3 regions of the Streptomyces sp. NPDC051987 genome follow, and region 1 is predicted to be linked to each of the others. Evidence: riboswitches for the same ligand, from Rfam matches in the RefSeq annotation. Region 1 holds a riboswitch; each other region holds the start of a gene.

Evidence for each region. Region 1 has a riboswitch for cyclic di-AMP ahead of AB0M11_RS25945 (NlpC/P60 family protein). Riboswitches for the same ligand answer to the same signal wherever they lie in the genome.
Region 2: another riboswitch for cyclic di-AMP. It lies ahead of AB0M11_RS00585 (LysM peptidoglycan-binding domain-containing M23 family metallopeptidase); the one in region 1 lies ahead of AB0M11_RS25945 (NlpC/P60 family protein).
Region 3: another riboswitch for cyclic di-AMP. It lies ahead of AB0M11_RS18095 (transglycosylase SLT domain-containing protein); the one in region 1 lies ahead of AB0M11_RS25945 (NlpC/P60 family protein).

What each region holds. Positions count from the first base shown of each region.
Region 1 is NZ_JBFAXI010000053.1:24,991-32,695, forward strand. It holds gene AB0M11_RS25935 (lipase family protein) at 1-857, opposite strand, end outside; gene AB0M11_RS25940 (DUF1996 domain-containing protein) at 1,145-3,133, opposite strand; cyclic di-AMP (ydaO/yuaA leader) riboswitch at 3,549-3,725, shown strand; gene AB0M11_RS25945 (NlpC/P60 family protein) at 3,736-6,189, shown strand; gene AB0M11_RS25950 (NAD-dependent epimerase/dehydratase family protein) at 6,206-7,264, opposite strand; gene AB0M11_RS25955 (FAD-dependent oxidoreductase) at 7,566-7,705, shown strand, end outside.
Region 2 is NZ_JBFAXI010000001.1:129,784-137,488, forward strand. It holds gene AB0M11_RS00565 (MBL fold metallo-hydrolase) at 1-1,027, opposite strand, end outside; gene AB0M11_RS00570 (Glu/Leu/Phe/Val dehydrogenase dimerization domain-containing protein) at 1,167-2,345, shown strand; gene AB0M11_RS00575 (TetR family transcriptional regulator C-terminal domain-containing protein) at 2,459-3,061, shown strand; gene AB0M11_RS00580 (SGNH/GDSL hydrolase family protein) at 3,138-3,923, opposite strand; gene AB0M11_RS00585 (LysM peptidoglycan-binding domain-containing M23 family metallopeptidase) at 4,122-5,123, opposite strand; cyclic di-AMP (ydaO/yuaA leader) riboswitch at 5,128-5,288, opposite strand; gene AB0M11_RS00590 (alpha-galactosidase) at 5,594-7,666, opposite strand.
Region 3 is NZ_JBFAXI010000029.1:65,168-72,872, reverse strand. It holds gene AB0M11_RS18105 (DUF2092 domain-containing protein) at 1-84, opposite strand, end outside; gene AB0M11_RS18100 (polyprenyl synthetase family protein) at 430-1,440, opposite strand; cyclic di-AMP (ydaO/yuaA leader) riboswitch at 2,337-2,531, shown strand; gene AB0M11_RS18095 (transglycosylase SLT domain-containing protein) at 2,537-3,028, shown strand; gene AB0M11_RS18090 (HAD family hydrolase) at 3,041-3,847, opposite strand; gene AB0M11_RS18085 (ATP-grasp domain-containing protein) at 4,001-5,245, opposite strand; gene fahA (fumarylacetoacetase) at 5,520-6,731, shown strand; gene AB0M11_RS18075 (M56 family metallopeptidase) at 7,082-7,705, shown strand, end outside.

The DNA of each region.
Region 1 (7,705 bases):
ACGAGCGGCCGGAGCGCCGGGTCCGACTGGACGAAGCCGTTGACCGCCCACCCGAGGGCGCCGGCCAGGTCGCTGCCGTCGATGGCGGCGGTGACGGCGGTGAGGTCGGCGGGCGGCGCCCCCGCGTAGGTGCCGGAGAGGGTGATGTCCGGGGCGTAGGAGGGCTGGAGTTCGGCGGCCGCGGCGGTCGCGCCGCCACCCTGGCTGTAGCCGAACAGGCCCACCCGCGAGGCGGCGGTGACCGAGGAGCCGGGCAGGCTCCGGGCGGCGCGTACGGCGTCCAGGACGGCGTGGGCGCCGTCCAGCCGGTTGACGTAGGTGTGCAGCCGGTCCGTCGCGCCGAGCCCGACGTAGTCGGTGACGACGACCGCCACGCCCTCGGCGAGCAGCCGGTAGATCGACAGGTCCTCGTAACCCACGGACACGGTCCGGCCGTTGAGGACCAGGGGGTGTTCCAGGCCCAGGGACGCGGCGCACTGGTCGCCCTGCCCCATGGTGCCGGGGGCCAGCGCGACCAGCGGGCGGGCCCCGGGGCCGAGCCAGGGGGCGGCGGGCTCGATGTAGGCGCCGGTGACCGCGACGGGGTCGCCCGCGGCGTCGGTGGACTTGTACATCAGCCGGGTCGCGCTGCCCGGCAGCGGACCGGGCAGGCTCGGCAGGCTCAGGGCCAGCGGGAGGTGTTCGGTGCGGACGAGGGCGCCGTCGGCCGCGGGCAGGGTGGCCGGCGGATCGTAGAAGGCGGGGATGGTGACCCCGCGGGAGACCTCCGCCTGGGAGGCGGTGGCCTGCAGGGTCTGCAGGCAGAGGCAGGCAGCCGCGGCGAGGGCGGTGGCCAGCAGGCGAACGCGGGCAGGCATGGGGAACCTCCTGGACGTGCCGGACGTGGGAGGTGCGGCGGACGTCCCCGGAGCGGCCGACGGGGAGGGGTGCGGTTTACCCGACGGTAACGAACCCTGGGTTACTCGTGGTAGCAGCCGTCAGGTTACGGTTCGGTAATAGGACGGACAGTCGGCAGAGGTCCGGGGCAGTGCGCGCGCGGGAGGGCAGGGGGCGGCGCCGGTGCCGTCGCGAGGAGACGAGGAGCCCGCGGCGGACGCCGCGGGCTCCGGGGCTCGGGGGCTCGGGGTGAAGGGGCGTGAGGGGGTCAGGCCGGGTTCCGCCGGGTCCACCACAGCAGCAGGGCCCCGGCGGCCAGCAGCAGCCCGCCGAAGACGGCGGGCCAGAGGTGGGCACCGGTCGCGGCGAGTCCGCTCTGGACCGCCTGGGGCTCGGTCTGGGGCGCCGTCCGGCCGCCGGTGGCCGGGGTCTGCTGACCGCTGGGGGCGGCGGTGGGGGCGGCGGCAGCGGTGGCGGTCGGCGGGGCGGCAGCAGTGGCGGTGGCGTTCGGCGCCTGGGTGTCGGGCCGCTGCGTCGCCTTGCTGATCACACCGCCGCCCGACGACTTCGTGGTCGTCGTATGCCTCGGCGACACGCTCGCGTCGACTTTCGGCAGCTCGGTGGCCCCGGCGGCGGGGGCGGTCTGCGTGGCCGGGGTGCCGGCCGGCGGCTCGGACGACGGCGGCCGGGCCGACGGTTGCCCGGACGGCGGCTGCTCGGTCGCCGGCTCGGACGGCTCGGCGCTCTGGGTCTGGGCCGGCGGGGCGACCGGGCTCGCGGTCTCGCTCGGGGTCGGCTCCGCGCCCTGGGACGGCGGCTGCTCGGCGGCCCCGGCCCCGCAGGTCCGGCCGGAGTTGATGCAGTCGACCATCGTCCGCATCAGGCTCTCGTCGAAGACGTTGATGAAGTCGCCGTGGTCGGTGACCGGCTTGTGCAGCTGCTCAGGGAAGGAGTCCACGGCGAACAGCGGGACGGTACGGCCGCCGTCCGCGAGGCTCGGCGCGTCCACGGCGTAGACGATGCGCTGCACCAGCTGCGGGATGGCCCGGAAACCATCCGGGCAGCTGCCGTCGGGCGCCTCGAACGCCACGTGGGTGCGGTGGTTGGCGCTGTCGATGTTCCGGCCGTCCCAGCAGCTCTGGAACCTGAACGTGCGCACGACGTCGCTGCCCGCGGGGCACAGCGGGTACTTGTCCTTGAGCTGGCGGTTCTCGTAACCGGTGCAGCTCCAGGAGGCGTTGGCGTTGGCCGGCCCGTTGACGAACGCCTTGGCGTCGCCGGTGATGATGCGCAGCAGCCGCGGCATCTCGGTGACCTTGGAGGTCGGGTTGCCCTCGAAGGTCAGCGTGACCTGCTTGGCCGTGACGATCTGCCCGGCGTTGCCCTCGGTGCCGCCGCCCGGCTTGTCGGCGTCCCGCTCCTGCTTGCCGTTCTGCAGCCGCAGCACGGGCCAGTAGTACGTGGACCTGTCGCCCTTGTCGGCACAGCTGGTGTCGGCGTTCGCGAGGTCCTGGTCGCTGGCGAAGGCGTTGTTGGACTGGTTGCCGATGTAGTCGTGGAAGTGGTGGGCGCCGTTCGAGACACCCGGCGCGACGATCACGTTGTCCGAGTTGAACAGGCCGTTCGCGTTGACACCGCAGCTGGAGGAGAAGGTGCCGGTGGAACCGCCGGGCTGTTCGGCCGGCGTGGTGACGTTCGGCTGGACGGAGGTGATGTCCGCGTAGTCGGCGGCGACCGGGCCGTTGCCGCCCTGACCGCCGGCGCCCTGGCTCGGCGCGGCGCTGCCCTGACCCTGGCCGCTCTGGCTCGGCGCGGCCCCGTCCTGGGGTGACGCCGGCTGCCCGGTGCCCTGGTTCGAGGAGCTCAGGGTGCAGGCGGCGAGGTCGTCCAGGCCCTGCGGGCGGTCGGCCTCGCGAGCGATGGCGTCGGCGATGCGCTGGATCGACGCGGACCGCTGTTCCTTCAGCGGGTTCATGATCGCCTGGTCGGCGAGGCCGGGGTTCTGCTCGATCGCCGCGGCGGACTGGGTGAGTTGCTGGTAGGCGGCCGCGACCTGCTGGTCCAGCTTGGCGAGTTCGCCGTCGACGTCGGCGCGGGCCCCGTCGGGCACCGTCGTCAGCCGGCTGCCGACGTCGGGGCAGTAGATGGTGGGCGCGGACAGCACCTGGCCGGTGGCGACCCGGGTCTGCTGGTCCCCGCCGCTCTCGGTGGCCGAGGCGTAGACGTTCACCGCGACCAGTCCGCCGCCGCCGAGCATCAGTGCGACCGCTGCGAAGGTCGCGCGTCGTGCGCCGGTCGGACGTCTGCGCCTGTTGCGTCTCAAGGTCGTCCCCTGGGTCTGAGTGCGGCCGGGCATGGAAATCCCCTGCCCCATACGGCCCTCGACGCCACCGTGTTCAACAGAATCGCGAATTCACGGCGACCTCACAGAAATCGGGAGTCACGCACCGGCGGCGAAGAAGGAAAAGGCGACTGACGGCGACGAGCCGGTGACCCTGCGAAAGTGATCGATGAGCGCGAAATGCCGTCCCGTACGGTCGAGTTCCGAACGCTACGACGAACATCACAAATACGTATCGGACATTACGCACCTCAACCTTCACACGAGTGACACAAGTTGGCTAAGTTGACGTTTAAGCCGTTCGGCTCCCCCCGGCGAACCCCGCCGGGCCGCGCGGCCTCCGCCGAGTCCGGTGCCCCACAGGGGCGAACACGGAGCCGGGGACCCAACCGAACCACTGGGGTGAATCGGCCGACCGTCCGTCAGGACAGGGGCCGTAGGGCATGCCTTCCGGATTCGACCGCCCGAACCCGACAGCTAACCCGGTAGGCGGAGTACGGAAGGAGCACGACCCCTCAATGGCGCCCGAGAGCCGTGACGAGGTTCGACAGCGGATCGACAGCCTCTACGACCAGGCCGAGAACGCCACCGGGAACTACAACGCCACGCGCGCGGCGGGCGGGGGCTCGCGCTCGCGCGGTGTCCCGCTGTTCAAGCGGCCTCGCCGTGACGACCCGGGCCTCGACAACATCGCGCGGGAGTGGTTCGAGGGGGCGCGCGCGAAGCTGGGGCCGAGCGTCCCGGCCGCGCTGCCCACCGACCGGATGCCGGAGCGGCCCGGTCCACGGCGGCCGGTCAGCGCCATGGCGGCCGACCTGCTCGCCCAGCTGGAGGACTCCGGTCCGGCGCGGCTGGAGCTGACCGCGGGGTCCGGGCAGAGCGAGGTCGAGGTCGTCCGCGAGCTGCCGGCCCGGCCGAAGCTGGAGTTGACGGCCGGGTCCGCCGGGGCAGTGACCGCGGCCCCTTCGGATGCGTCCAGGGCCCTGCCCTCCGCCGCACCGCAGCGGCCCACGCCGGGTGCCTTCAAGACCAGGAACCAGCTCAAGCTGGCCAAGGCGCGCGAGATGCTGTCCCAGCGCACCGGGCCGCGCGCGGTCGCCGCGCTCGAACCTGCCCAGGTTCCGGCTGCCCAGCCCGTGCCGCAGCCGCCCAGCCCCTGGCCCACACCCGAGAGGCAGGCCCCGGCGGCGCCGCAGTGGCAGGCTCCCGCCGTCGGCATACCCAGCCAGCGCACCGGCAGCGACTCCGCACGGACCGACGCCCTCGCCGCCACCCGCGCGCTCCCGGCCGTGACCGAGACGGGCGGCATCCCGATCGTGTCCCCGTCGGACACCGGCACGTTCCGCATCATGACCCCTGGCGGCGCCGACAGGGCCCCGCGCCGAGCCACCCCGGATCCCAGCGGCTTCCGCGTCATGACCCCGGGGAACATCGACGCCACCCCGGCCCAGCCCACCCCGGACACCAGCGGCTTCCGCGTCATGACCCCCGGAAGCGCCGACACCACCCCGAACCAACCCGGTCCGGACACCAGCGGGTTCCGCGTCATGACCCCCGGAAGCGCCGACACCACCCCGAACCAACCCGGTCCGGACACCAGCGGGTTCCGCGTCATGACCCCGGGGAACGCCGACGCCACCCCGAACCAGCCCACCCCGGATCTCAGCGGCTTCCGCGTCATGACCCCCGGGAACATCGACACCACCCCGAACCAACCCGGTCCGGACACCAGCGGGTTCCGCGTCATGACCCCGGGCGGCTCGGGCGGCGGGACCTACCAGAGCGCGTCTTCCCTGGATGCGGGCGTCTCCCAGGCCCCGACCCCGGGGGACTCCGGCTCCTTCCGGATCATGACGCCGGGCGCCACGGGCTCGTTCCCGATGCCGACCCCGGCCGACGCGGGCGCCTTCCCGAACCCGGACGCCGTGAGCACGAGCGTCCTCCCGCCCGTGGCCCCCACGAACAGCGGCGCCTTCCCCACCGCCGCCACCACCGACAGCGGCGCCTTCCCGACCGCGACGCCCGCCGCTCCCGCCCCGGCACCGGGCCCGATGGACCTCGGCGGCTTCCGGGTCATGTCGCCGAACGCGCCCGCCGCCTACGCCGAGGTGCCCCAGGCCGCCGCCGACACCGCCTACGCCACCGGCGCGTACACGTACCCCACGGCAGCCCCCGCCGCCCCGGCGCCCATGGCTGCCATGGCTCCCATGCCGTCGGCCCCCTCCTTCGCCGCGGCACCCGCCGCCGGCATGACCGGCGGCTACACCGCGGGCCCGCAGCCCGCCGAGACCGGCTACGCCTACGCCACCGCCGCGATGCCCACGGCAGCGCCCGCCGCCGCGATGCCCGCGCCGATGCCGACGCCGATGACCGCCCCCATGCCGGCGGCCATGACCGCGCAGCCCGAAGCGATGACGGCCGCGATGGCGACGGCGACCGCATCGGCACCGGCACCGGCGCCCCCCATGGCGATGCCGCCCCTCCCCCCGGTCGTCACGGCGCCGCTGCCCACCACCCCCCTGGCGACCGCGCCCGCGCAGGTCGCCGCCCCGGCTCCGGCCGCGGCCATGACCGCACCCGCGCCCATGGCCGCGCCCGTCGCCTTCGCCGAGCCGGGCAAGGCCATGAAGGCGCTCGCGTTCGCGCGGGAGCAGATCGGCCGACCGTGTGTCTGGGGGGCGACCGGGCCGGGAGCGTACGACTGCTCCAGCCTGACCCAGGCCGCCTGGCGCGCCGCCGGGGTGACGCTGCCGCGCAGCGCGCCGGAGCAGACCCTGGCCGGCACCCCGATCACGCTGGCCGCCGTCGAACCGGGCGACCTGATCTTCTTCTTCGACGACGACAGCCACGTCGGGATCTACGCGGGTGGCGGCACGATGGTGCACGCGCCCAGCCCCGGCGCGCTCATCCGCGAGGAGTCGATCTACAACGCCGGGGAGTCGGCCATCCACCGGGTGATCCGCCCGGCCTGACCGAGCGGCCCCGGGGTCAGACCCTCCGCCGCCGCGCGCGCCAGCTCTCGTGGTGGTCGAGGAGGGTCTCCTCGACCGGCCGGTAGACGAGCCCCAGTTCGTCGACGCTTCGGCTGTTGTCGACGCGGAAGCGGATGCCGAGGTGCTTGCGTATGTAGTCCTGGGTGAGGCCGAAGAGCGGACCGAGGACGCGTACCGGCGCGTGCGGGAGCGCGGTGCGCGGCAGGCGCGGGTCCCAGGGGTGGCGGGTGCGGATGATCCGGGACATCTCGTGGAAGGACGTCATCGTCTCGTGGGCCACGATGTAACGGCCCCGGGCCGCCGGGTTCTCCGCCGCCGCGATGTGCGCGTCGGCCACGTCACGGACGTCCGCCGTGGTGAAGCTGAAGTCCGGGGCGCCGTAGCAGAAGTAGCCCTTGAACAGCTCGTCCAGGAGGAAGAGGCTGCCGGACTCGGAGGCGGGGGTGAGCGAGGGGCCCAGGATCAGGCCGGGGTTGATCGAGACCATGCGCCAGCGGTCCTGGGCGGCCTCGGCGTCCCAGGCGGCGCGCTCGGCGACGGTCTTGGCGTAGTGGTACGGGTTGTTCTCCACCGTGCTGGTGGTGTTGAAGTACTTCTCGGTCAGCACCTCGCCGGGCATCTCGCGCACGTCGGCGTAGTCACCGAAGATCGCGCCCACGGTGGAGGTGAGGACCAGGGTCGCCACCTCGGGGGTGCGCTGCACGCTGCCGAGGACGTTGCGGGTGCCGAGCAACGCCGGGTCCACGACGTCCCGTCGGCCGTCCTTGATCCGCTCGGGCATCAGGAACGGCGAGGCGACGTGGAAGACGGTGGCGCAGCCGCGGAAGGCCTCGTCGAAGGAGCCGTCCCGGAGCAGGTCGGCCTCGAAGAGGGCGAGTTGACCGGGGAAGGCCTCCTGGAGCTCCCACAGCGGCCGCGTCTTCGCCGCGTCACCGGCGCGGCGGACGGTCGCCCGGACCCGGTACCCGCGCTCCAGCAGCCGCCGCACCAGATGACTGCCGACGAATCCGCTGCCGCCGGTCACCGCGACGGTCGTCTCCCCGCGTGCGTCCACGCTTCCACCCCTCGCCCTCGGGCCACCGCGCCTCGGTGCGCCGCAGGAGGACAGGGTGATGCATGGGCCGGGCGTCCGCCAAGCACCGGGAGGCCGCTGCGCGGCCCCGGAAGCCGGAAGCCCTGGACCGGAAGCCATGAGTGAGAGGCCATAAGCCGGGCCCGATACACCTCATAAGATCGCCTTATGAGGTCATAGAGCGGACCCGCGTACCTACTTAGGACTGCCTTAGTTTAGGCTTCCCGTTCGAGATCGACTGTCCGCACTCGATCGACTGTCTCCGCTCGAAGGGAACCTGATCATGCCGCGCCCCCTGCGGGTAGCCATCGTCGGAGCCGGCCCCGCCGGGATCTACGCCGCCGACGCCCTGCTCAAGTCCGAGGTGGCCGCCGAGCCCGGCGTGTCCATCGACCTCTTCGAGCGGATGCCCGCCCCGTTCGG
Region 2 (7,705 bases), on a different contig from region 1:
CGACCGCCTGGCCCGCTTCCGCGCCCGCGTCCTTCGTCCACTCGCCCGGCTCGGCCCAGGCGTGCGGAGCGAGGTTGAAGGTGCCCCAGTGGATGGGCAGCAGCACGCCGTGCGGCTGGCCGCCCTGGAGGTCCAGGTGCGCGCGCATGCCCTCCTGCGGCGTCATGTGTATGTCGACCCAGAACTCGCTGTACGCGCCGATCTGAATCATCGTCAGGTCGAAGGGCCCGTGGTCGGCGCCGATGTCCTTGAAGCCGTCGAAGTAGCCGGTGTCACCGCTGTGGTAGATCCGGTGCTGCTCGCCGGTGACGACCCAGGACGCCCACAGGGTGTGCTGGGTGTTGCGCAGCCCGCGGCCGCAGAAGTGGCGTGCGGGGGTGGCCGTCAGGGTGAGTCCGCCGACCTTGGTCTCCTCGTGCCAGTCCAGCTCGCGCAGCCGGTCGGCGGGGACGCCCCAGTGTTCGAGGTGGGCGCCGACGCCGAGCGGCACGGCGAACACGGTGTCCGTGCCGGCCAGCGCCTTGATGGTGGGCAGGTCGAGGTGGTCGTAGTGGTCGTGCGAGATGACCACCACGTCGACCTGGCCGAGCGCGGCGAGCGGCAGCGGCACCGGGTGCAGCCGCCTGGGTCCGGCGAACGGGAACGGGGAGCACCGCTCCCCCCAGACGGGGTCGAACAGGACGCGGTGTCCGTCGATCTCGGCGAGCACGCTGGAGTGGCCGATCCACGTCACCCGCAGGCCGGTGGCGGCGGGCCGGGCGAGGTCGGCGACGGTGGTCGGGTGCACCGGCACGGTGCCCTGGGGTGCTCTGCGGGCGCGCTGTTCCTTCTCGAAGTAGGTCCTGGCGAACTCCAGCATCGAACCCGAAGGGCGCATCCGGGTGGTGCCACCGGGGTTCTGGAAGACTCCGTCCTTGAAGTGCGGGGAGCGTCGGATGCGGGCCAGGCGCTCGCCGCCGGGGTCCGCGCCGAAGGCAGCGGGCCGCAGCACGCGGAGCCCGGAGCTCAGGGAACGCAAGCCGGTCACGGTACCTCCAGAGGTGTCGCCGAGGCCCCCATTATGGTCGGCCCCTGCGGCGGTCGGCGTTGACACCGCGCCACCCGCCTCCCGATACTGACCCACTGTTCAGTAACACCGTTTCTTCACACAGCTCCGAGGAGCCCCCGTGACCGCTCCCCTGATGTCCCTGGTCTGGACCGACCACGTCACCGGCCGCCAGGGCTTCCTGGTCGTCGACCGGCTGGTGCGGGGCGTGGCCAGCGGCGGTCTGCGGATGCGGCCGGGCTGCACCCTGGAGGAGGTGACCGGGCTCGCACGCGGCATGACGATGAAGGAGGCCCTGCACTACAACCCCGAGGGCCGCTACGTTCCGCTGGGCGGCGCCAAGGGCGGCATCGACTGCGATCCGCAGGACCCCGGCGCGTATGCCCTCCTGGTCCGCTACCTGCGAGCCATGCGGCCGTACGTGGAGAGTCTCTGGACCACCGGCGAGGACCTGGGGCTCACCCAGGACCTGGTGGACCGGGCGGCGGCCGAGGCGGGGCTGGTCTCCTCGATCCAGGCCGTGTACCCGCTGCTGGACGACGAGGCGGCGGCCCGCCGGCGACTGGCGGACGCCTTCGCCGTCGAGGTGGACGGGATCGGCCTGGACGAGCTGGTCGGCGGCTGCGGGGTCGCCGAGTCGGCGCTGACGGCCCTGGACCGGGCCGGGGTGCCGTACCGGGGGACGCGGGTGGCCGTACAGGGGCTCGGCACGATGGGCGGGGCCACGGCGCGGTTCCTCGCCCGCGCGGGGCTCACCGTCGTGGCGGTCGCCGACGTCAAGGGCACGATCCACAACCCGGCGGGACTGGACGTCGAGGCGCTGCTGCGCGCGCGGGACGCGTACGGCACCGTCGACCGCGCGGTGCTGCGCCCCGGCGACGCGGACCTGCCGGGTGACGCCTGGCTGTCCGCCGACGTGGAGGTGCTGGTGCCGGCGGCGGTGTCGTACGTCGTCGACGCGGCCAACGAGCACCTGGTCACCGCCCGCTGGATCGTGGAGGCGGCCAACATGCCGGTGCTGCCGGAGGCGGAGGAGCGGCTCACCGCGCGCGGGGTGACCGTGCTGCCGGACGTGGTGGTGAACTCGGGTACCAACGCCTGGTGGTGGTGGACCCTGTTCGGAGACATCGGGCCCGACGCCGACGAGGCGTTCGCCCACACCCGCCGCTCGATGCGGGCCCTGGTGGAGCTGATGCTGGACCGCGCGGAGGGCGACGGCACGACCCCGCGCGCCGCCGCGCACGCCCTGGTGTCCGACCGGCTGCCGGTGATCGCGGAGCGGTTCGGCTGGTACCGGTGAGGCACGGCGGAGTCCGCGGGCGGCGGCACGCGGCGACGCGGCCGGCGCTCACGCGACTGCCGCCGGCCCCGGACCGCACCGCGGGCGGTGGGACGACCGATTAGGGTGACCGCGTGGCGAGAGTGCGGTTGAGCGTGGCCGAGCGGCGGGAGGAGCTGCTGCGGGCCGCCATCGAGCAGATCGAGGCGCGGGGCGTGGCGGCGGTGCGGATCGCCGACGTGGCCTCGGCCCTCGGGGTGAGCAACGCACTGGTGCTGTACCACTTCTCGACGAAGGAGAAGCTGGTCGCCGCCGCCTTCACCTACGCCGCCGAGGGCGACCTGGCGCACCTGCGCAAGCTGCTGGGCCGCCGTACGTCGGCGGCGCGCCGGTTGCGTGCGGCGGTGCGCTGGTACGCGCCCACGGGACAGGCGAAGGGCTGGCGGCTGTGGATCGAGGGCTGGGCGGTGGCGTTGCGGGAACCCGCGCTGCGGGACGTCACCAAGGCCCTGGACCGGCAGTGGAAGGCGGCGATCGCCGAGGTCATCGCCGAAGGGGTGGCGGCGGGTGAGTTCCGGTGCCCCGATCCCGCCGCGGCGGCGCTGCGGCTGACGGCGCTGCTCGACGGTCTCGCCGTCCAGCTGACCTCGTATCCGGGTGCCGTGCCCCGCGCCCGGGCGCAGGAGTGGGTGGACGAGGCGCTGGAGCGCGAACTGGGGTTGCGCGAGCAGCAGTAGCAGCAGTGGCAGTGCCGGCAGCAAGGGACGGCCCGCAGGGAGGCCGCCCCTTGCTCACTCCCCCGCCCGTACCGCCTCAGGCCACGGAAGCGATCCGCATCTTGATGTCGTCCGGGGAGAGCGCTCCCTTGGCCGTCACGTGGTCGCCGGACGACTCGCCGCGCAGCCGGCGCCCGATCCACGGGACCAGGTACTCCCGCGCCCAGTGCACGTCGTCGCGGCGGACCTCCAGGGTGCCGCGGGGCGGCAGCGGCGGCCACGGCTGGTCCGGGTCGGCGGGCACCTCGACGCCGAGCACCTGGCCGGCGCGCAGCGCCACGCGCGTGTGCCCCTCGGGCGAGAGGTGCAGGCGGTCGCCGTCCCAGGCCCGGCGGTCCTGCACGGACTTCAGGGACCACAGGTCCAGGACGGGACAGCCGTACCGGTCGGCGATGGCCCGGACATGCCCGTTGTACGTGGCGATCTTGCCGCGCAGATGCTTGAGGACGGGCACGCCCCGGGTGTCGAACCCGGTGGTCACCAGCACCGTGCCGACGGCCGCGGTCAACTGGGCCACGGCGCGCTCGAACCGCTCGGCCACCTCGTCGGGGTCGGTGCCGGGGCGGATGATGTCGTTGCCGCCCGCGCAGAAGGAGACCAGGTCCGGGGCGAGTGCCAGGGCCTGCGGCACCTGGTCCGCCACGATCTGGTCGAGCAGTTTCCCGCGTACGGCGAGGTTGGTGTACTCGAAGTCGCCCTCGGGCCGCCGGTCCGACAGCAGTACCGCGAACCGGTCCGCCCAGCCGACGAACGCCCCGTCGGGGCCGGGGTCGCCCACGCCCTCGGTGAAGCTGTCCCCCACCGCCACGTACGACCCGATCACTGATGCCTTGTCACTCTTCGAATCGTCTGCCACGTCGGACCATGATTCACCTTCGGTTGTGACCTACGCGACCGTAATAAGGGGTTGACGTGCGGTGAGATAAGACACTTCCCAATACTGTGCCAAGCCTGGAATAAGGCTCTGATCAGCTGTGTTGACGTGTCGATCGCCTGTCCGTGGCGAGAAGGAGACACCCGGTCAGCCGACGGCGAGGCCCTTCGCGCGGAGGTAGGCGACCGGGTCCACGTCCGAGCCGTAGTCCGGGGTGGTGCGGATCTCGAAGTGGAGGTGCGGTCCGGTGACGTTGCCGGTCGCCCCGGAGAGGCCGACCTGCCGGCCGGCGGTCACGGTCTGGCCGACCGAGACGGAGAGAGCGGAGAGGTGGCCGAACTGCGCGTAGTAGCCGTCGGTGAGCCGGATGACGACCTGGTTGCCGTAGGCGCCGCCCCAGCCCGCCGAGACCACCGTGCCCGCGCCGACGGCCTTGACCGGGGTACCCGTCGGGACGACGAAGTCGACACCCGTGTGGTGGCCGCTGGACCACATGCCGCCCGCGACGTGGTAGCCGGTGCCGACGGAGGCACCGGTCACCGGGAGGGTGAAGCCGGAGACGGCCGTCACCGACCCGCCGGATGCCGAGGCCGAAGACGCGGACGAGGACGCGGACGGGGACGTGGAGGAGAAGGAGGGCGAGGAGGTGGACGACAGTGAGGGGGACGACTGCGCGTCCGGCCGCGCCGACGACCGCTCGTCCGGCCGCGGCTCGGCACGGGAGCCGGAGTCCGCGGTGTCCGGCGCCGCGACGTGCCGGCCGCCGAGCGTGAGCCTGAGGCCGGGGTGGATCAGCGAGGGGTCGTCGCCGACGGCCTGCCGGTTGTCGGCGTAGAGCCGGTGCCAGCCGCCGCGGAGATGCTGCTCCTCGGCGATCTTCGAGAGGTAGTCACCGGGCACCACCGTGTAGACGCGGTGCGCGGAGTCCTTCGCGGCCGTCGCTCGCGCCGCGGCCTGTTCGATCGCGGGACGCGACGGTGCGGCCTGTGCGGAGACAGCCTGTGCGGAGACGGCCTGTTCGGGGGCCCCGTGGGCGCCGGTGGCTCCCATGAGCGGCAGCGCCAGTGCGGCGCCACCGGTTCCGGCGACGGCCATCGAGCGGGTGAGACGCGGGGACGTGGGGCGTCGGTGCTTACCCTTCGCGGGCATGGCGCGTTCCTCTCCGGCGCCTGCGAGGTGAGCTGTCGGGTTCGGGCTGGAGCTGCCCGGCCACGCGTCGCCACGCGGCTGCACCCCTGGCCGTCCCGGGAACCGGAACAGGCCGTCGTACCTGGTGGGTCCCCCGCTCCTGCCGGGTACGGGTGAGTGTGTGGGGCTCCGGGCGGCGGCAGGATTCGGCGTTCCGCCCGGATGTGTGGCGAACGTAAGGGAATAGGACGGACGCGGACAAGCAACCGGTTCCGCCGGTCCGTGCCCCATATGATCCGTTGCCGGAATTCCCGGTCACCCTCCGTGAATTCGACCTATTTCGCTTTTCCAATCTCCGCGAAGAACAACGGGAATTACGTGCACATGACGCGCGACGGACAGTCACGAATATGACGCTCCTCACGCACGTCATGCCACCCCTCCTCATTAGATGACGAGTCACAACCAATGCTCCAATTCGGGCAGACAGATCAGACCCGGCGGAGTCGGATGACCGTCGCGTCCAGGTCGCCCTTGAGCCCGGTGTGCAGCCCGTGGTGCAGCAGGACGGCGCCCCGGTGCACTTCGCCCGTGTCACGGTTTTCGTAGGACGCCGTCGGGTCCAGGCTCTGCAACCGGAGCGCCGGCGCCGGCTCGCCGTAGCTCTGGGCCTGGAGCCAGGCGAGGACGACGGCCTCGTCCCCGAGCGTGTACTGCACGGCGCTGAGCCCGCCGGCCGGCGGCCGCAGCCGGAACTGGTCGCCGCGCTGCACCAGCGGCCGGATCTCCTTGTAGAGCTCCACCCAGTGGCCGGCCTCGGCGAGTTCCTCCTCGGTCCACTTCGACAGGTCGCCGCCGACGCCGAGCGCCCCGGCCATGGAGCTGACGAAACGGAAACGCAGACTGCTGACCCGGCCGTTGAGCTGGTGGTTCGGGCTGTCGGTGACCCAGGCGGACATCACCCGGGCGGGGTGAATCTGGCTGAAGCCGTGCTGGATGGCGAGCCGGTCCAGCGGGTCGGTGTTGTCGGAGGTCCACACCTCGTCGGTACGGCTCATGATGCCGAGGTCGATCCGCCCGCCGCCGCCCGAGCAGGACTCGATGGCCACGTTCGGGTGAGCCGCGCGGATCCGGTCGAGCAGCGCGTACAGCCCGCGCACGTGGTCGACCCACAGGCGCTGCGGGTAGGGCTCGCCGGGCCAGCCCGCGTCCGTGAAGCAGCGGTTGAAGTCCCACTTGACGTAGTCGATCGGGGCGCTGGACAACAGCGCGTCGAGCTGCTCCCAGAGGTACTCCTGGACGTCCTCGCGGGCGAGGTTGAGAACCAGCTGGTTGCGGAGCTCGGTGCGCTTCCGGCCCTGCTGGTACTGCACCCAGTCGGGATGGGCGCGGTACAGGTCGCTGTCCGGGTTCACCATTTCGGGCTCGACCCAGATGCCGAACTGCATGCCGAGGGCGTGCACGTAGTCGGCGAGGGGCCCCAGGCCCTTGGGAAAGCGGTCGGGGTTGGGCGTCCAGTCGCCGAGGCCGGCGCGGTCGCTGGTGCGGGCGCCGAACCAGCCGTCGTCCACCACGAACAGCTCGACACCGATCGCGGCGGCCCGGCGGGCGAGGGTGGCCTGCTGGTCCTCCGAGATGTCGAAGTTGGTGGCCTCCCAGGAGTTGAACAGCACCGGCCGGTCCTGGTCGGCGTTCGGGATGATGTACGCCCGCTGGTAGGCGTGCCAGGCACGGCTCGCCCCGCCGAAGCCCGCGTCGGTCCACAGGCCCGCGAAGACCGGGCTGGTGTACGACTCCCCCTCGGCCAGCATCAGCAGGCCCGAGTCGTCGTAGCCGGCGCCGCCGGTGATCTGCACGCGCGCGTCGGGGAGCTGGGCGACGGCGATGCGCCAGGAGCCGGACCAGCCGAGGGCGCAGCCCCAGACCTCACCGCGCTCCTCGGTGGCATCGGTGTCCAGGGCGACCCAGGGCAGGTGCTGGTGGCCGGTGTGGCCGCGGCGGCTGCCGATGACCTTCTCCCCGTAGCTGAGCGGGCCGCGGGTCAGCCGGGACTCCGCGGCCCAGCGGCCGTGCAGCTGGGAGAGCCGCCAGCCCTCGCGGTCGGGCAGGGTCCAGGTGGCGGGGTCGGCGCGCAGCAGTTCCACGGGCGCGTGCCCCTCGTTGCCGACGGTGACCCAGCGCTCGACGACGTCGCCGCGCATCCGGTAGTGCAGGGTGATGACGATGCCGTCGTCCGTGAAGCGCAACCGGAGTTCGTCGGCGTCGGCCTCGTACGACGCGAAGGTCCACTCGGTGCCGCGGCGCTCCTCCGTGCGCACGGACAGCGCCGGGCGGACGAAGCGGGGACCGCCCTCGACGGGATACTCCTCCCGGCCGTCCAGCGGGGTCTCGAAGGGCCAGTAGCCGGGCAGTGCCCGGGTGCTGAGCTCCTCGGCGTCGGCGAGCTCGATTCTGGCGCCCCAGTGCAGGTGGAGCAGCTCGTCGGCCTCCGTCAGATGCAGCGCGTAGCTGCTGCCGGGGCCGGACAGGAGCCAGGTACGACCGTTTTCGGCGATGTCCAGCATCGAGAACCTCACACAGGTGCCAACAGATCCGCTCAAGCC
Region 3 (7,705 bases), on a different contig from region 1:
GCGCCGCTCGGCGCGCAATTCGTCGCGCAGCTCGTCGTCGGCCTGCGCGGCGCCCGTGGTGTCGTCGGATTCGTACGGTGCCATGTGTGCCTTACCTCCGTCGTCGGCGGCGGCCGTCCTCGCAGGTGTCCCACCCCGAGCCGCCATTCTCACCCGAATCGGTGAGCGGTGGTGATTTCCGTGGTTTCCATCTCACCAAATCGGGGGCGGGTAAGCGTCAGACCATGGAGCCAACTCCGCGTACACCTGCGGTATGACACAAGGGTGGAGGCGCCTTCCCCGACCCGTAGGGGTCGGGCGACGAAGGCGCCTCCCGGAGAGGTTGCCGGTGCCGTCGGCCGTCCTGGTCAGGACGGCTGCGGTGACGGCACCGCCGTCGGTGCGGTCCACCGCGCGGTGGCAGACCGGCCCGCGCCCGGCTCGGCGGAGCTACCCGGCGCGGTGCACCACCGCGTCGCACAGCTCCACCAGCGCGGCCTTCGGGTCGCACTCCGGCAGCGGGGCCAGCGCGGCCCGCGCCTCCTCCGCGTACCGGACCGCGTCGCGGCGGGCCAGCTCCAGCGCGGGATGGGCGCGGAGGGCCGCCAGCGCCTCCGCGTGCCGTGCGTCGTCCGTGAGGTCGGAGTCCAGCAGTTCGCACAGGGCGATGTCCTCGGGCAGCCCCAACCGGGCCGCGCGTTCCCGCAGCCGCAGCACCGGAAGCGTGGGCACGCCCTCGCGGAGGTCGGTCCCGGGGGTCTTCCCGGACTCCTGCGAGTCGGAGGCGATGTCCAGGACGTCGTCGGCGAGCTGGAAGGCGACACCGAGCCGTTCGCCGTACTGGGTGAGGACGTCGACGACCGTCTCGTCGGCGCCGGACAGCATCGCGCCGAAGCGGCAGGAGACGGCGACCAGCGAGCCGGTCTTGCCGCCGAGCACGTCCAGGTAGTGCTCGACCGGGTCACGGCCGTCCGACGGTCCCGCCGTCTCCAGGATCTGGCCGGTCACCAGCCGCTCGAACGCGAGGGCCTGGACCCGGACCGCCTCGGGACCGAGATCGGCGAGGATCTGGGAGGCGCGGGCGAAGAGGAAGTCGCCGGTGAGCACGGCGAGCGAATTGCCCCAGCGGGTGTTGGCGCTGGCGACGCCGCGTCGCACGGAGGCCTCGTCCATGACGTCGTCGTGGTAGAGCGTGGCCAGATGGGTGAGCTCGACGACGACGGCCGACGGCACGACACCGGGCGCGTACGGGTCGCCGAACTGCGCGGCGAGCATCACCAGCAGCGGGCGGAACCGCTTCCCGCCGGCCCGCACGAGATGCTGTGCGGCCTCCGTGATGAACGGGACCTCGCTCTTGGTGGCTTCTAGCAAGCCTTCCTCGACAGCCGTCAATCCGGCCTGGACATCGGCTTCCAGAGCCTGGTCCCGCACGCTCAGCCCGAACGGCCCGACGACGGTCACGAGGGGTCTCCTGTCTGCTGGTGTCTACTGGCGATTACGCGGTTTGTCGATAGGTCGCTGCCATCACTCAAGTCAGCGTATCCGGTCAGGTTTCGATCACCGATAGCGCCCACGGTTACACCCCGGGCGCTATCGGATCACGACCGTTATGTTTTTGATCGGACGATACGACCCGACATCCACTGACTTAACAGCAAGTGCGGGCAGTTGTCCCGAACCGTGACGCAGGCCGTGTCCCGCACGGCCGACACCGGGTCCGGACCGAGGGACGCGACCGGAGACCGCCCGAGGGCGGTCCGTCCAAGGGCGGCCCGTACGGCGGCGAGCCTCCCGACTGACTACTGCCCGGAAACGGCCTCCCCTCTCCCGGCCGGCATCACCTTCCCGGTCGCACCCCCTCCACCCCCTCTCGACGTGACGAGCGTCACGCGAGCACTCGGCGACGCGACCCGCCCCCTCGCCGTTCACGATCACTCCCGACACCCGAACGCGTCAATCACCTTCCCCGAGGCACCCGATCGAGCGAGGGGGACCACGGCGGACCCGACCGATCGCCCCGTCGCCCAGAAGGGGCGATTCGCGCGAATGCGGGCCGGAAGCTTTCCCATCGAACCGGGAAAAAGACGGATTCAACGAATCCCTCTTGTCCGTTTTGCGATTATTGCGATTTCGTGAAGTAGGTCACGTGACCTGGGACACCCAAGGGCAGGTGAGGCGACCCTTCCTTCCCTTCCCTGTAAGCCAGTTGAGGGTTGGCGACCGCAAAGGATCAAGCGTCACAAACGCCACATCATGAGGTCAATCAGTGTTTGTGCGAATCGACTACTTGTTCCCGAGATGTGCTCTCGCATACGTTCCCGCTCGCCGGGCGGACGCCGAATCCTGCCGCCGCCCGTCGTGACCCATCGACGAGTCCATTCGCACGGCAGGAGCGGGGGAACCAGGTAAGTCGCCGGACCGGGCGACCGACGTCATCACGGACGTCGTTCCGGAACGGCTAGGGGTGAAGTCGCATCGTCTTCGGACGGTGCGGCCGGGCACTCCCCGGGCCCGAACCCGACAGCTCACCTCGCAGGCGACGGAGAGGAACTTCGCCATGCCTGCTGCCGTTCAGCACCACCGCCCCCGCCGCAACCGCATCACCCGCGCGCTCGTCGTCGCCTGCACCGGCGCCGCCGTCCTCGCCCTCCCCCTCATCGGGGCGACCGCCGCCTCCGCCGCCGCCGGCTCGTCCACCCCGACGGCTTCGAAGACCCTGGCCGGGTACCCGAACAACCTCGACGGCTGGATCCGCGAGTCCCTCGCGATCATGTCGGAGAAGCACATCCCGGGTACCTACAACGGCATCTACCGCAACGTGATGCGGGAGTCCTCCGGCAACCCGCGGGCCATCAACCTCTGGGACTCCAACGCCCGCGCCGGCATCCCCTCCAAGGGCCTGCTCCAGGTGATCGACCCGACGTTCAGCACCTACCACGTGGCCGGCACGTCGTTCGACATCTACGACCCGGTCGCGAACATCACCGCGGCCTGCAACTACGCCGCCGCACGGTACGGCTCGATCGACAACGTCCACGGCGCGTACTGACCGACACACCGATCAGTCGAAGAGTCTTTCGAGGACGACGGCGATGCCGTCGTCCTCGTTCGACGTGGTGATCTCGTCGGCCAGCGCTTTCAGTTCCGGATGGGCGTTGGCCATCGCCACCCCGTGGGCGGCCCACTCGAACATCGGAATGTCGTTGGGCATGTCACCGAACGCGATGGCGTGCCCGGAGCTCAGCCCGAGATGGTCCGCGGCCAGCGCGAGCCCGGTCGCCTTCGTCACCCCGCACGGCTGGAGTTCGACGGTGCCCGGCCCCGACATGGTGACCGTCGCCAGCGACCCGACCACCGAGCGGGCGGTGGCCGCCAGTTCGTCGTCGGACAGGGTGTGGTGGCGCAGCAGCACCTTGCTGATGGGCGTGCACCACAGGTCCTCGCGCCGGGAGACCCGCAGCGCGGGCAGCGTGGGGTGCGGCATCAGATAGCCCGGCTCGATGAGCGTGAGCCCGTCGACGCCGTCCTGGTCGACCGCCGCGTACACCTGACCGACCTCGGCCTCGATCTTGCCGAGCGCGGTCTCCGCCAGCTCCCGGTCCAGGGTGACCGACCACAGCAGCCGGTCCGCGCCGGCGTCGTACACCTGTGCGCCCTGGCCGCAGACCGCGAGTCCCGTGCAGCCGAGGTCGTCGAGGAGCGGACGCACTCTCGGCGCGGGGCGGCCGGTCACCACGAGGTGGCGGGCACCGGCCCGGCCGGCCCGCGCGAGTGCGGCGAGAGACCGTTCCGAGAGGGTGTCGTCGCCGCGCAGCAGCGTGCCGTCCAGGTCGGTGGCGATCAGTGAGTACGGGGAGGGTGCGACCATGATCAGAGAATACGGACAGCACGCCTCTGGGACTCACCGTGCGTTTCGGCCTCAACTGGCGCCCGTCACCGGGGTGATGGGGCCGTGGTCAGTGGCGGGCGTCACCTCGCCGGCGCGGTGGTCGCACGGTTCCCCTTCCAGGTGACGCGGTGGCTACGTCGTGGAGGTGCCGGAGCCGCGGCGGCTGGTGCGCCACAGCTGATAGAGGTGCTTCGCGCCCGGACGCACGAAGCGGGCGAGCATCGTGGCGAACGGCATCGGGTCGTCACCCGCCAGCCAGGCCAGCTCGGTCCCGCTCGGCCGCTTCGGTGCGTGCGGTGTCGTGTAGCCGCTGCGGCGGTAGGCGAGGAGGGCGGGCAGGTCGATGTTCTCCACGACGAACTGGTGTCCGGCGCGCTGTTCCCCCTCCGGAACCCGGCGGCCGGTCAGGTCCAGGTGCATGGCGCGGACGACGTCCACCCCCGACTCGCTCTCGAAGAGCCGGAACTGGGCGCCCATGCGCGGGTTGAAGTCGAGCAGCTTGTACTGCCCGTCGCGCCGGTCGAAGCGCAGGTCGAGGTCGATGATGCCGGTGAAGCCGATCTGCTTGATGAAACGCGCGGCGAGGTCGGCGAGTTCCGGGTTGTCGACGACGCAGGCGTTCGCGGTCATGCCGGCGTGCGGCGGCCAGGAGCGGACCTTGACGCCGGTGAACAGGGCGCGCGGATGGGAGTCGGCGTCGAAGTAGCCGTGCACGATCCAGTCCTCGGCCTCCTCCCTCGGGAGGTACTCCTGGAGGATGACACCCGGATGAGTGCCCCAGTCACGGGCCAGGGTGAGCAGCCCCTCACGGGTGGCGATCCGCGTCGTCCCGTTGACGGCGGGCTGCTTTCGCCGGACGAACGCCTCGCGGTTCTTGGCCACGATCGGGAAGCGGGCCTTCTCCGCGAACTCGACGATCTCGTCGTAGGAGTCCGGGAAGGCGGCCGCCGGGCTCGGGATGCCGTGCTCCACGCACAGCTCGTGCAGGCCCTGCTTGCTCGCCAGGCGGCGCGGCAGTTCCGCGTCCACGCGCGGGAAGAGGAAGCGGTCACCGAGTGCGTCCTGGTGCTCGGCGATCAGGACGGCGGCCTCCTCGTCGGTGGGGATCAGCACGGCCGGCCGGCCGATACGGCGGCCGATGCGCAGCAGTCCCTCGACGAGATGATCCGGTTCCTCGGCGCCTGTCGTCGGCCACACGAACGCCCGCTTGAGATAGCGGGACGAGGCCGCCGGTGTGTACGCGTCCTCCGTTATCGCGTACATGGGAACGCCCAGGCGGCCCAGACTGCGAATCGCGCCGACCCCGCCGTGGTGCAGCGGATAGTCGCCGAACTTGACGATCAGGCCCGGTACGTCGCGGTCCGCCTCGAACGGCACGCTGACGGCGTTCCTGGCCACGGGTCCCCCCACGTGTCCCCCTTCGGACCGGACCCACCCCGTCCGTGTCCCCAAAGGACGCTAAGCCGGAATTGCCCCCTCCGACAAGGGCTATTGGGACATTGCGAACTCTTTAGACACTGCCCCTACAACCAACTCACCCGTAACGTGTGGCGCGACCACATGGAACGCCCCGCGAGGCCAGAGCGACGTCGCCACATGACCGGCCTCCGCGCGGCACGGATGAGAGCGAGGCAGTCACCCCATGCCCCCCTTGCCACCCTTCGAGGTCCCCGAGGGTGACCCCTTCGGCCCGCACAACCTTCCGTACGGCGTGTTCTCGACCCCCGGGAGCACGGAACGGAGGGTCGGCGTCCGCCTCGGCGACCACGTCCTCGACGCCGGGGCCGCGGCCCTCGCGCTCGGCTCCCCGTACGCCTCCCTGCTCGCCCGCCCGACCCTCAACGCGCTGCTGGCCGCGGGCCGTACCGCCTGGTCCGACGTGCGACGCGCCCTGACCGCCTGGGTGACCGTGCCCGCGCACCGCGAGACGCTCACCCCCCTCTTCCACCCGCTGTCCGAGGTGACCCTGCACCTGCCCTTCGAGGTCGCGGACTACGTCGACTTCTACGCCTCCGAGAACCACGCCCGGAACGCCGGCCGCATCTTCCGCCCGGACGCCGCCGAGCCGCTCACCCCCAACTGGAAACACCTGCCGATCGGCTACCACGGGCGGGCGGGCACGGTCGTGGTGTCCGGGACGGACGTCGTACGACCGTCAGGACAGCGGAAGGCGCCCTCGGATCCGGCACCGGTGTTCGGACCGTCGGCGCGGCTGGACATCGAGGCCGAGGTCGGCTTCGTCGTCGGGGCGCCGTCGGCGCAGGGCAGGCCCGTGGCGCTGGGGGACTTCAGGGAGCACGTGTTCGGCCTGTGCCTGCTCAACGACTGGTCGGCGCGGGACATCCAGGCCTGGGAGTACGTCCCGCTGGGCCCGTTCCTCGGCAAGTCGTTCGCCACCTCGGTCGCGGCGTGGATCACGCCGCTGGACGCGCTGGAGGAGGCACGGACCGCCCCGCCGAGGCGCACCCATCCGCTCCTGCCCTACCTGGACGACACCGCGGAGGAGCCCGCCGGTTACGACCTGCGGATCTCGATCGCGATCAACGGCCACACGGTGTCCGAGCCGCCGTTCTCCACCATGTACTGGACCGCCGCCCAGCAACTCGCCCACCTGACGGTCAACGGCGCCTCGCTGCGCACCGGAGACCTGTACGGCTCCGGCACGGTGAGCGGCGCGGAACCCGGGCAGCGAGGGTCGCTGCTGGAGCTGACCTGGAACGGACGCGATCCGCTCGAACTCCCGGACGGCAAACGGACGTACCTGGAGGACGGCGACGTGGTGACGCTGACCGGATGGGCTCCGGGGCCGGGCGGCAGCCGGGTGGGGCTCGGCGAGGTCACGGGGCGGATCGTGGCGGGGTGAGGACGGCGGCCCGGACGGCGCGGACCTGACACGGGCGCGGGCGGCGGGAGCCGCGGGTGAGGAGGCGCCGGATGGGGCGCGGGAGGCTTCGCGGGAGGGACCGCGGGAGGGGTCCCTCCCGCGCATCGCCGGGCCCGCGAGGCGGGGCGCCCGGATCGTCGTCGACACCTGACCCGGGGCACCCGGCACCGTCATACTGACAGGACACGCACCATGCGATGCGCCCGCACGCGCACCTGCGAGGCGTCGGCGCGCCACCGAGCGCGCCGGCGCACGCGCCATGCCACGCGACGGCGTATCACCCCCCGCACGGGCCGCACACATCTCCGATCAGGAAACGGAGCCCCGGCATGACCGTCTGCCTGCTCCTGCTGACCGCCGTCGCCCTGACGGCCGCTGTACCCGTGCCGCGGGCCCTGGTGCGGTCCCTGTGGCCGGAGCGGGAACCGGTGGTGGCGCTGTGGGTGTGGCAGTGCCTGGTCGCCACGGTGCTGATGTGCTGCGTGGCCGCGCTGACCCTGGGCGCGGCCGCCGTCTTCCACACCGTGCGGGACCGGGTGTTCGCGCCTGCGCCACCGGCGGTCACCGCCGCGTACGACCTCTCCGTCGCGCCCCTGTGGGCGGTCACCCTCACCGTACTGCTGGCGTGCGGGGCAGCCTGGACGACGGCGATGCTCGCCCGCGAACTGGTCGAGGCCCGACGCCGCCGCGACCAGACCCGCGCGCACCTGCGCGAGCGGGCCCCCGAACTGCCGGCCGGGCTGCCCGCGGCACGCGGACCGATGCTGGTGCTGGAGGACGAGTACCCGGACGCGTGGTGGATGCCGGGCCATCCGCCGCAACTGGTCGTGACCACCGGGGCGTTGCACCGCCTGACCGACCACCAGCTCGACGCCGTGCTCACCCACGAGCGGGGCCACGCCCGCGCCCACCACGACTGGCTGCTCCATCTGTCCGCCGCCCTGGCCACGGGC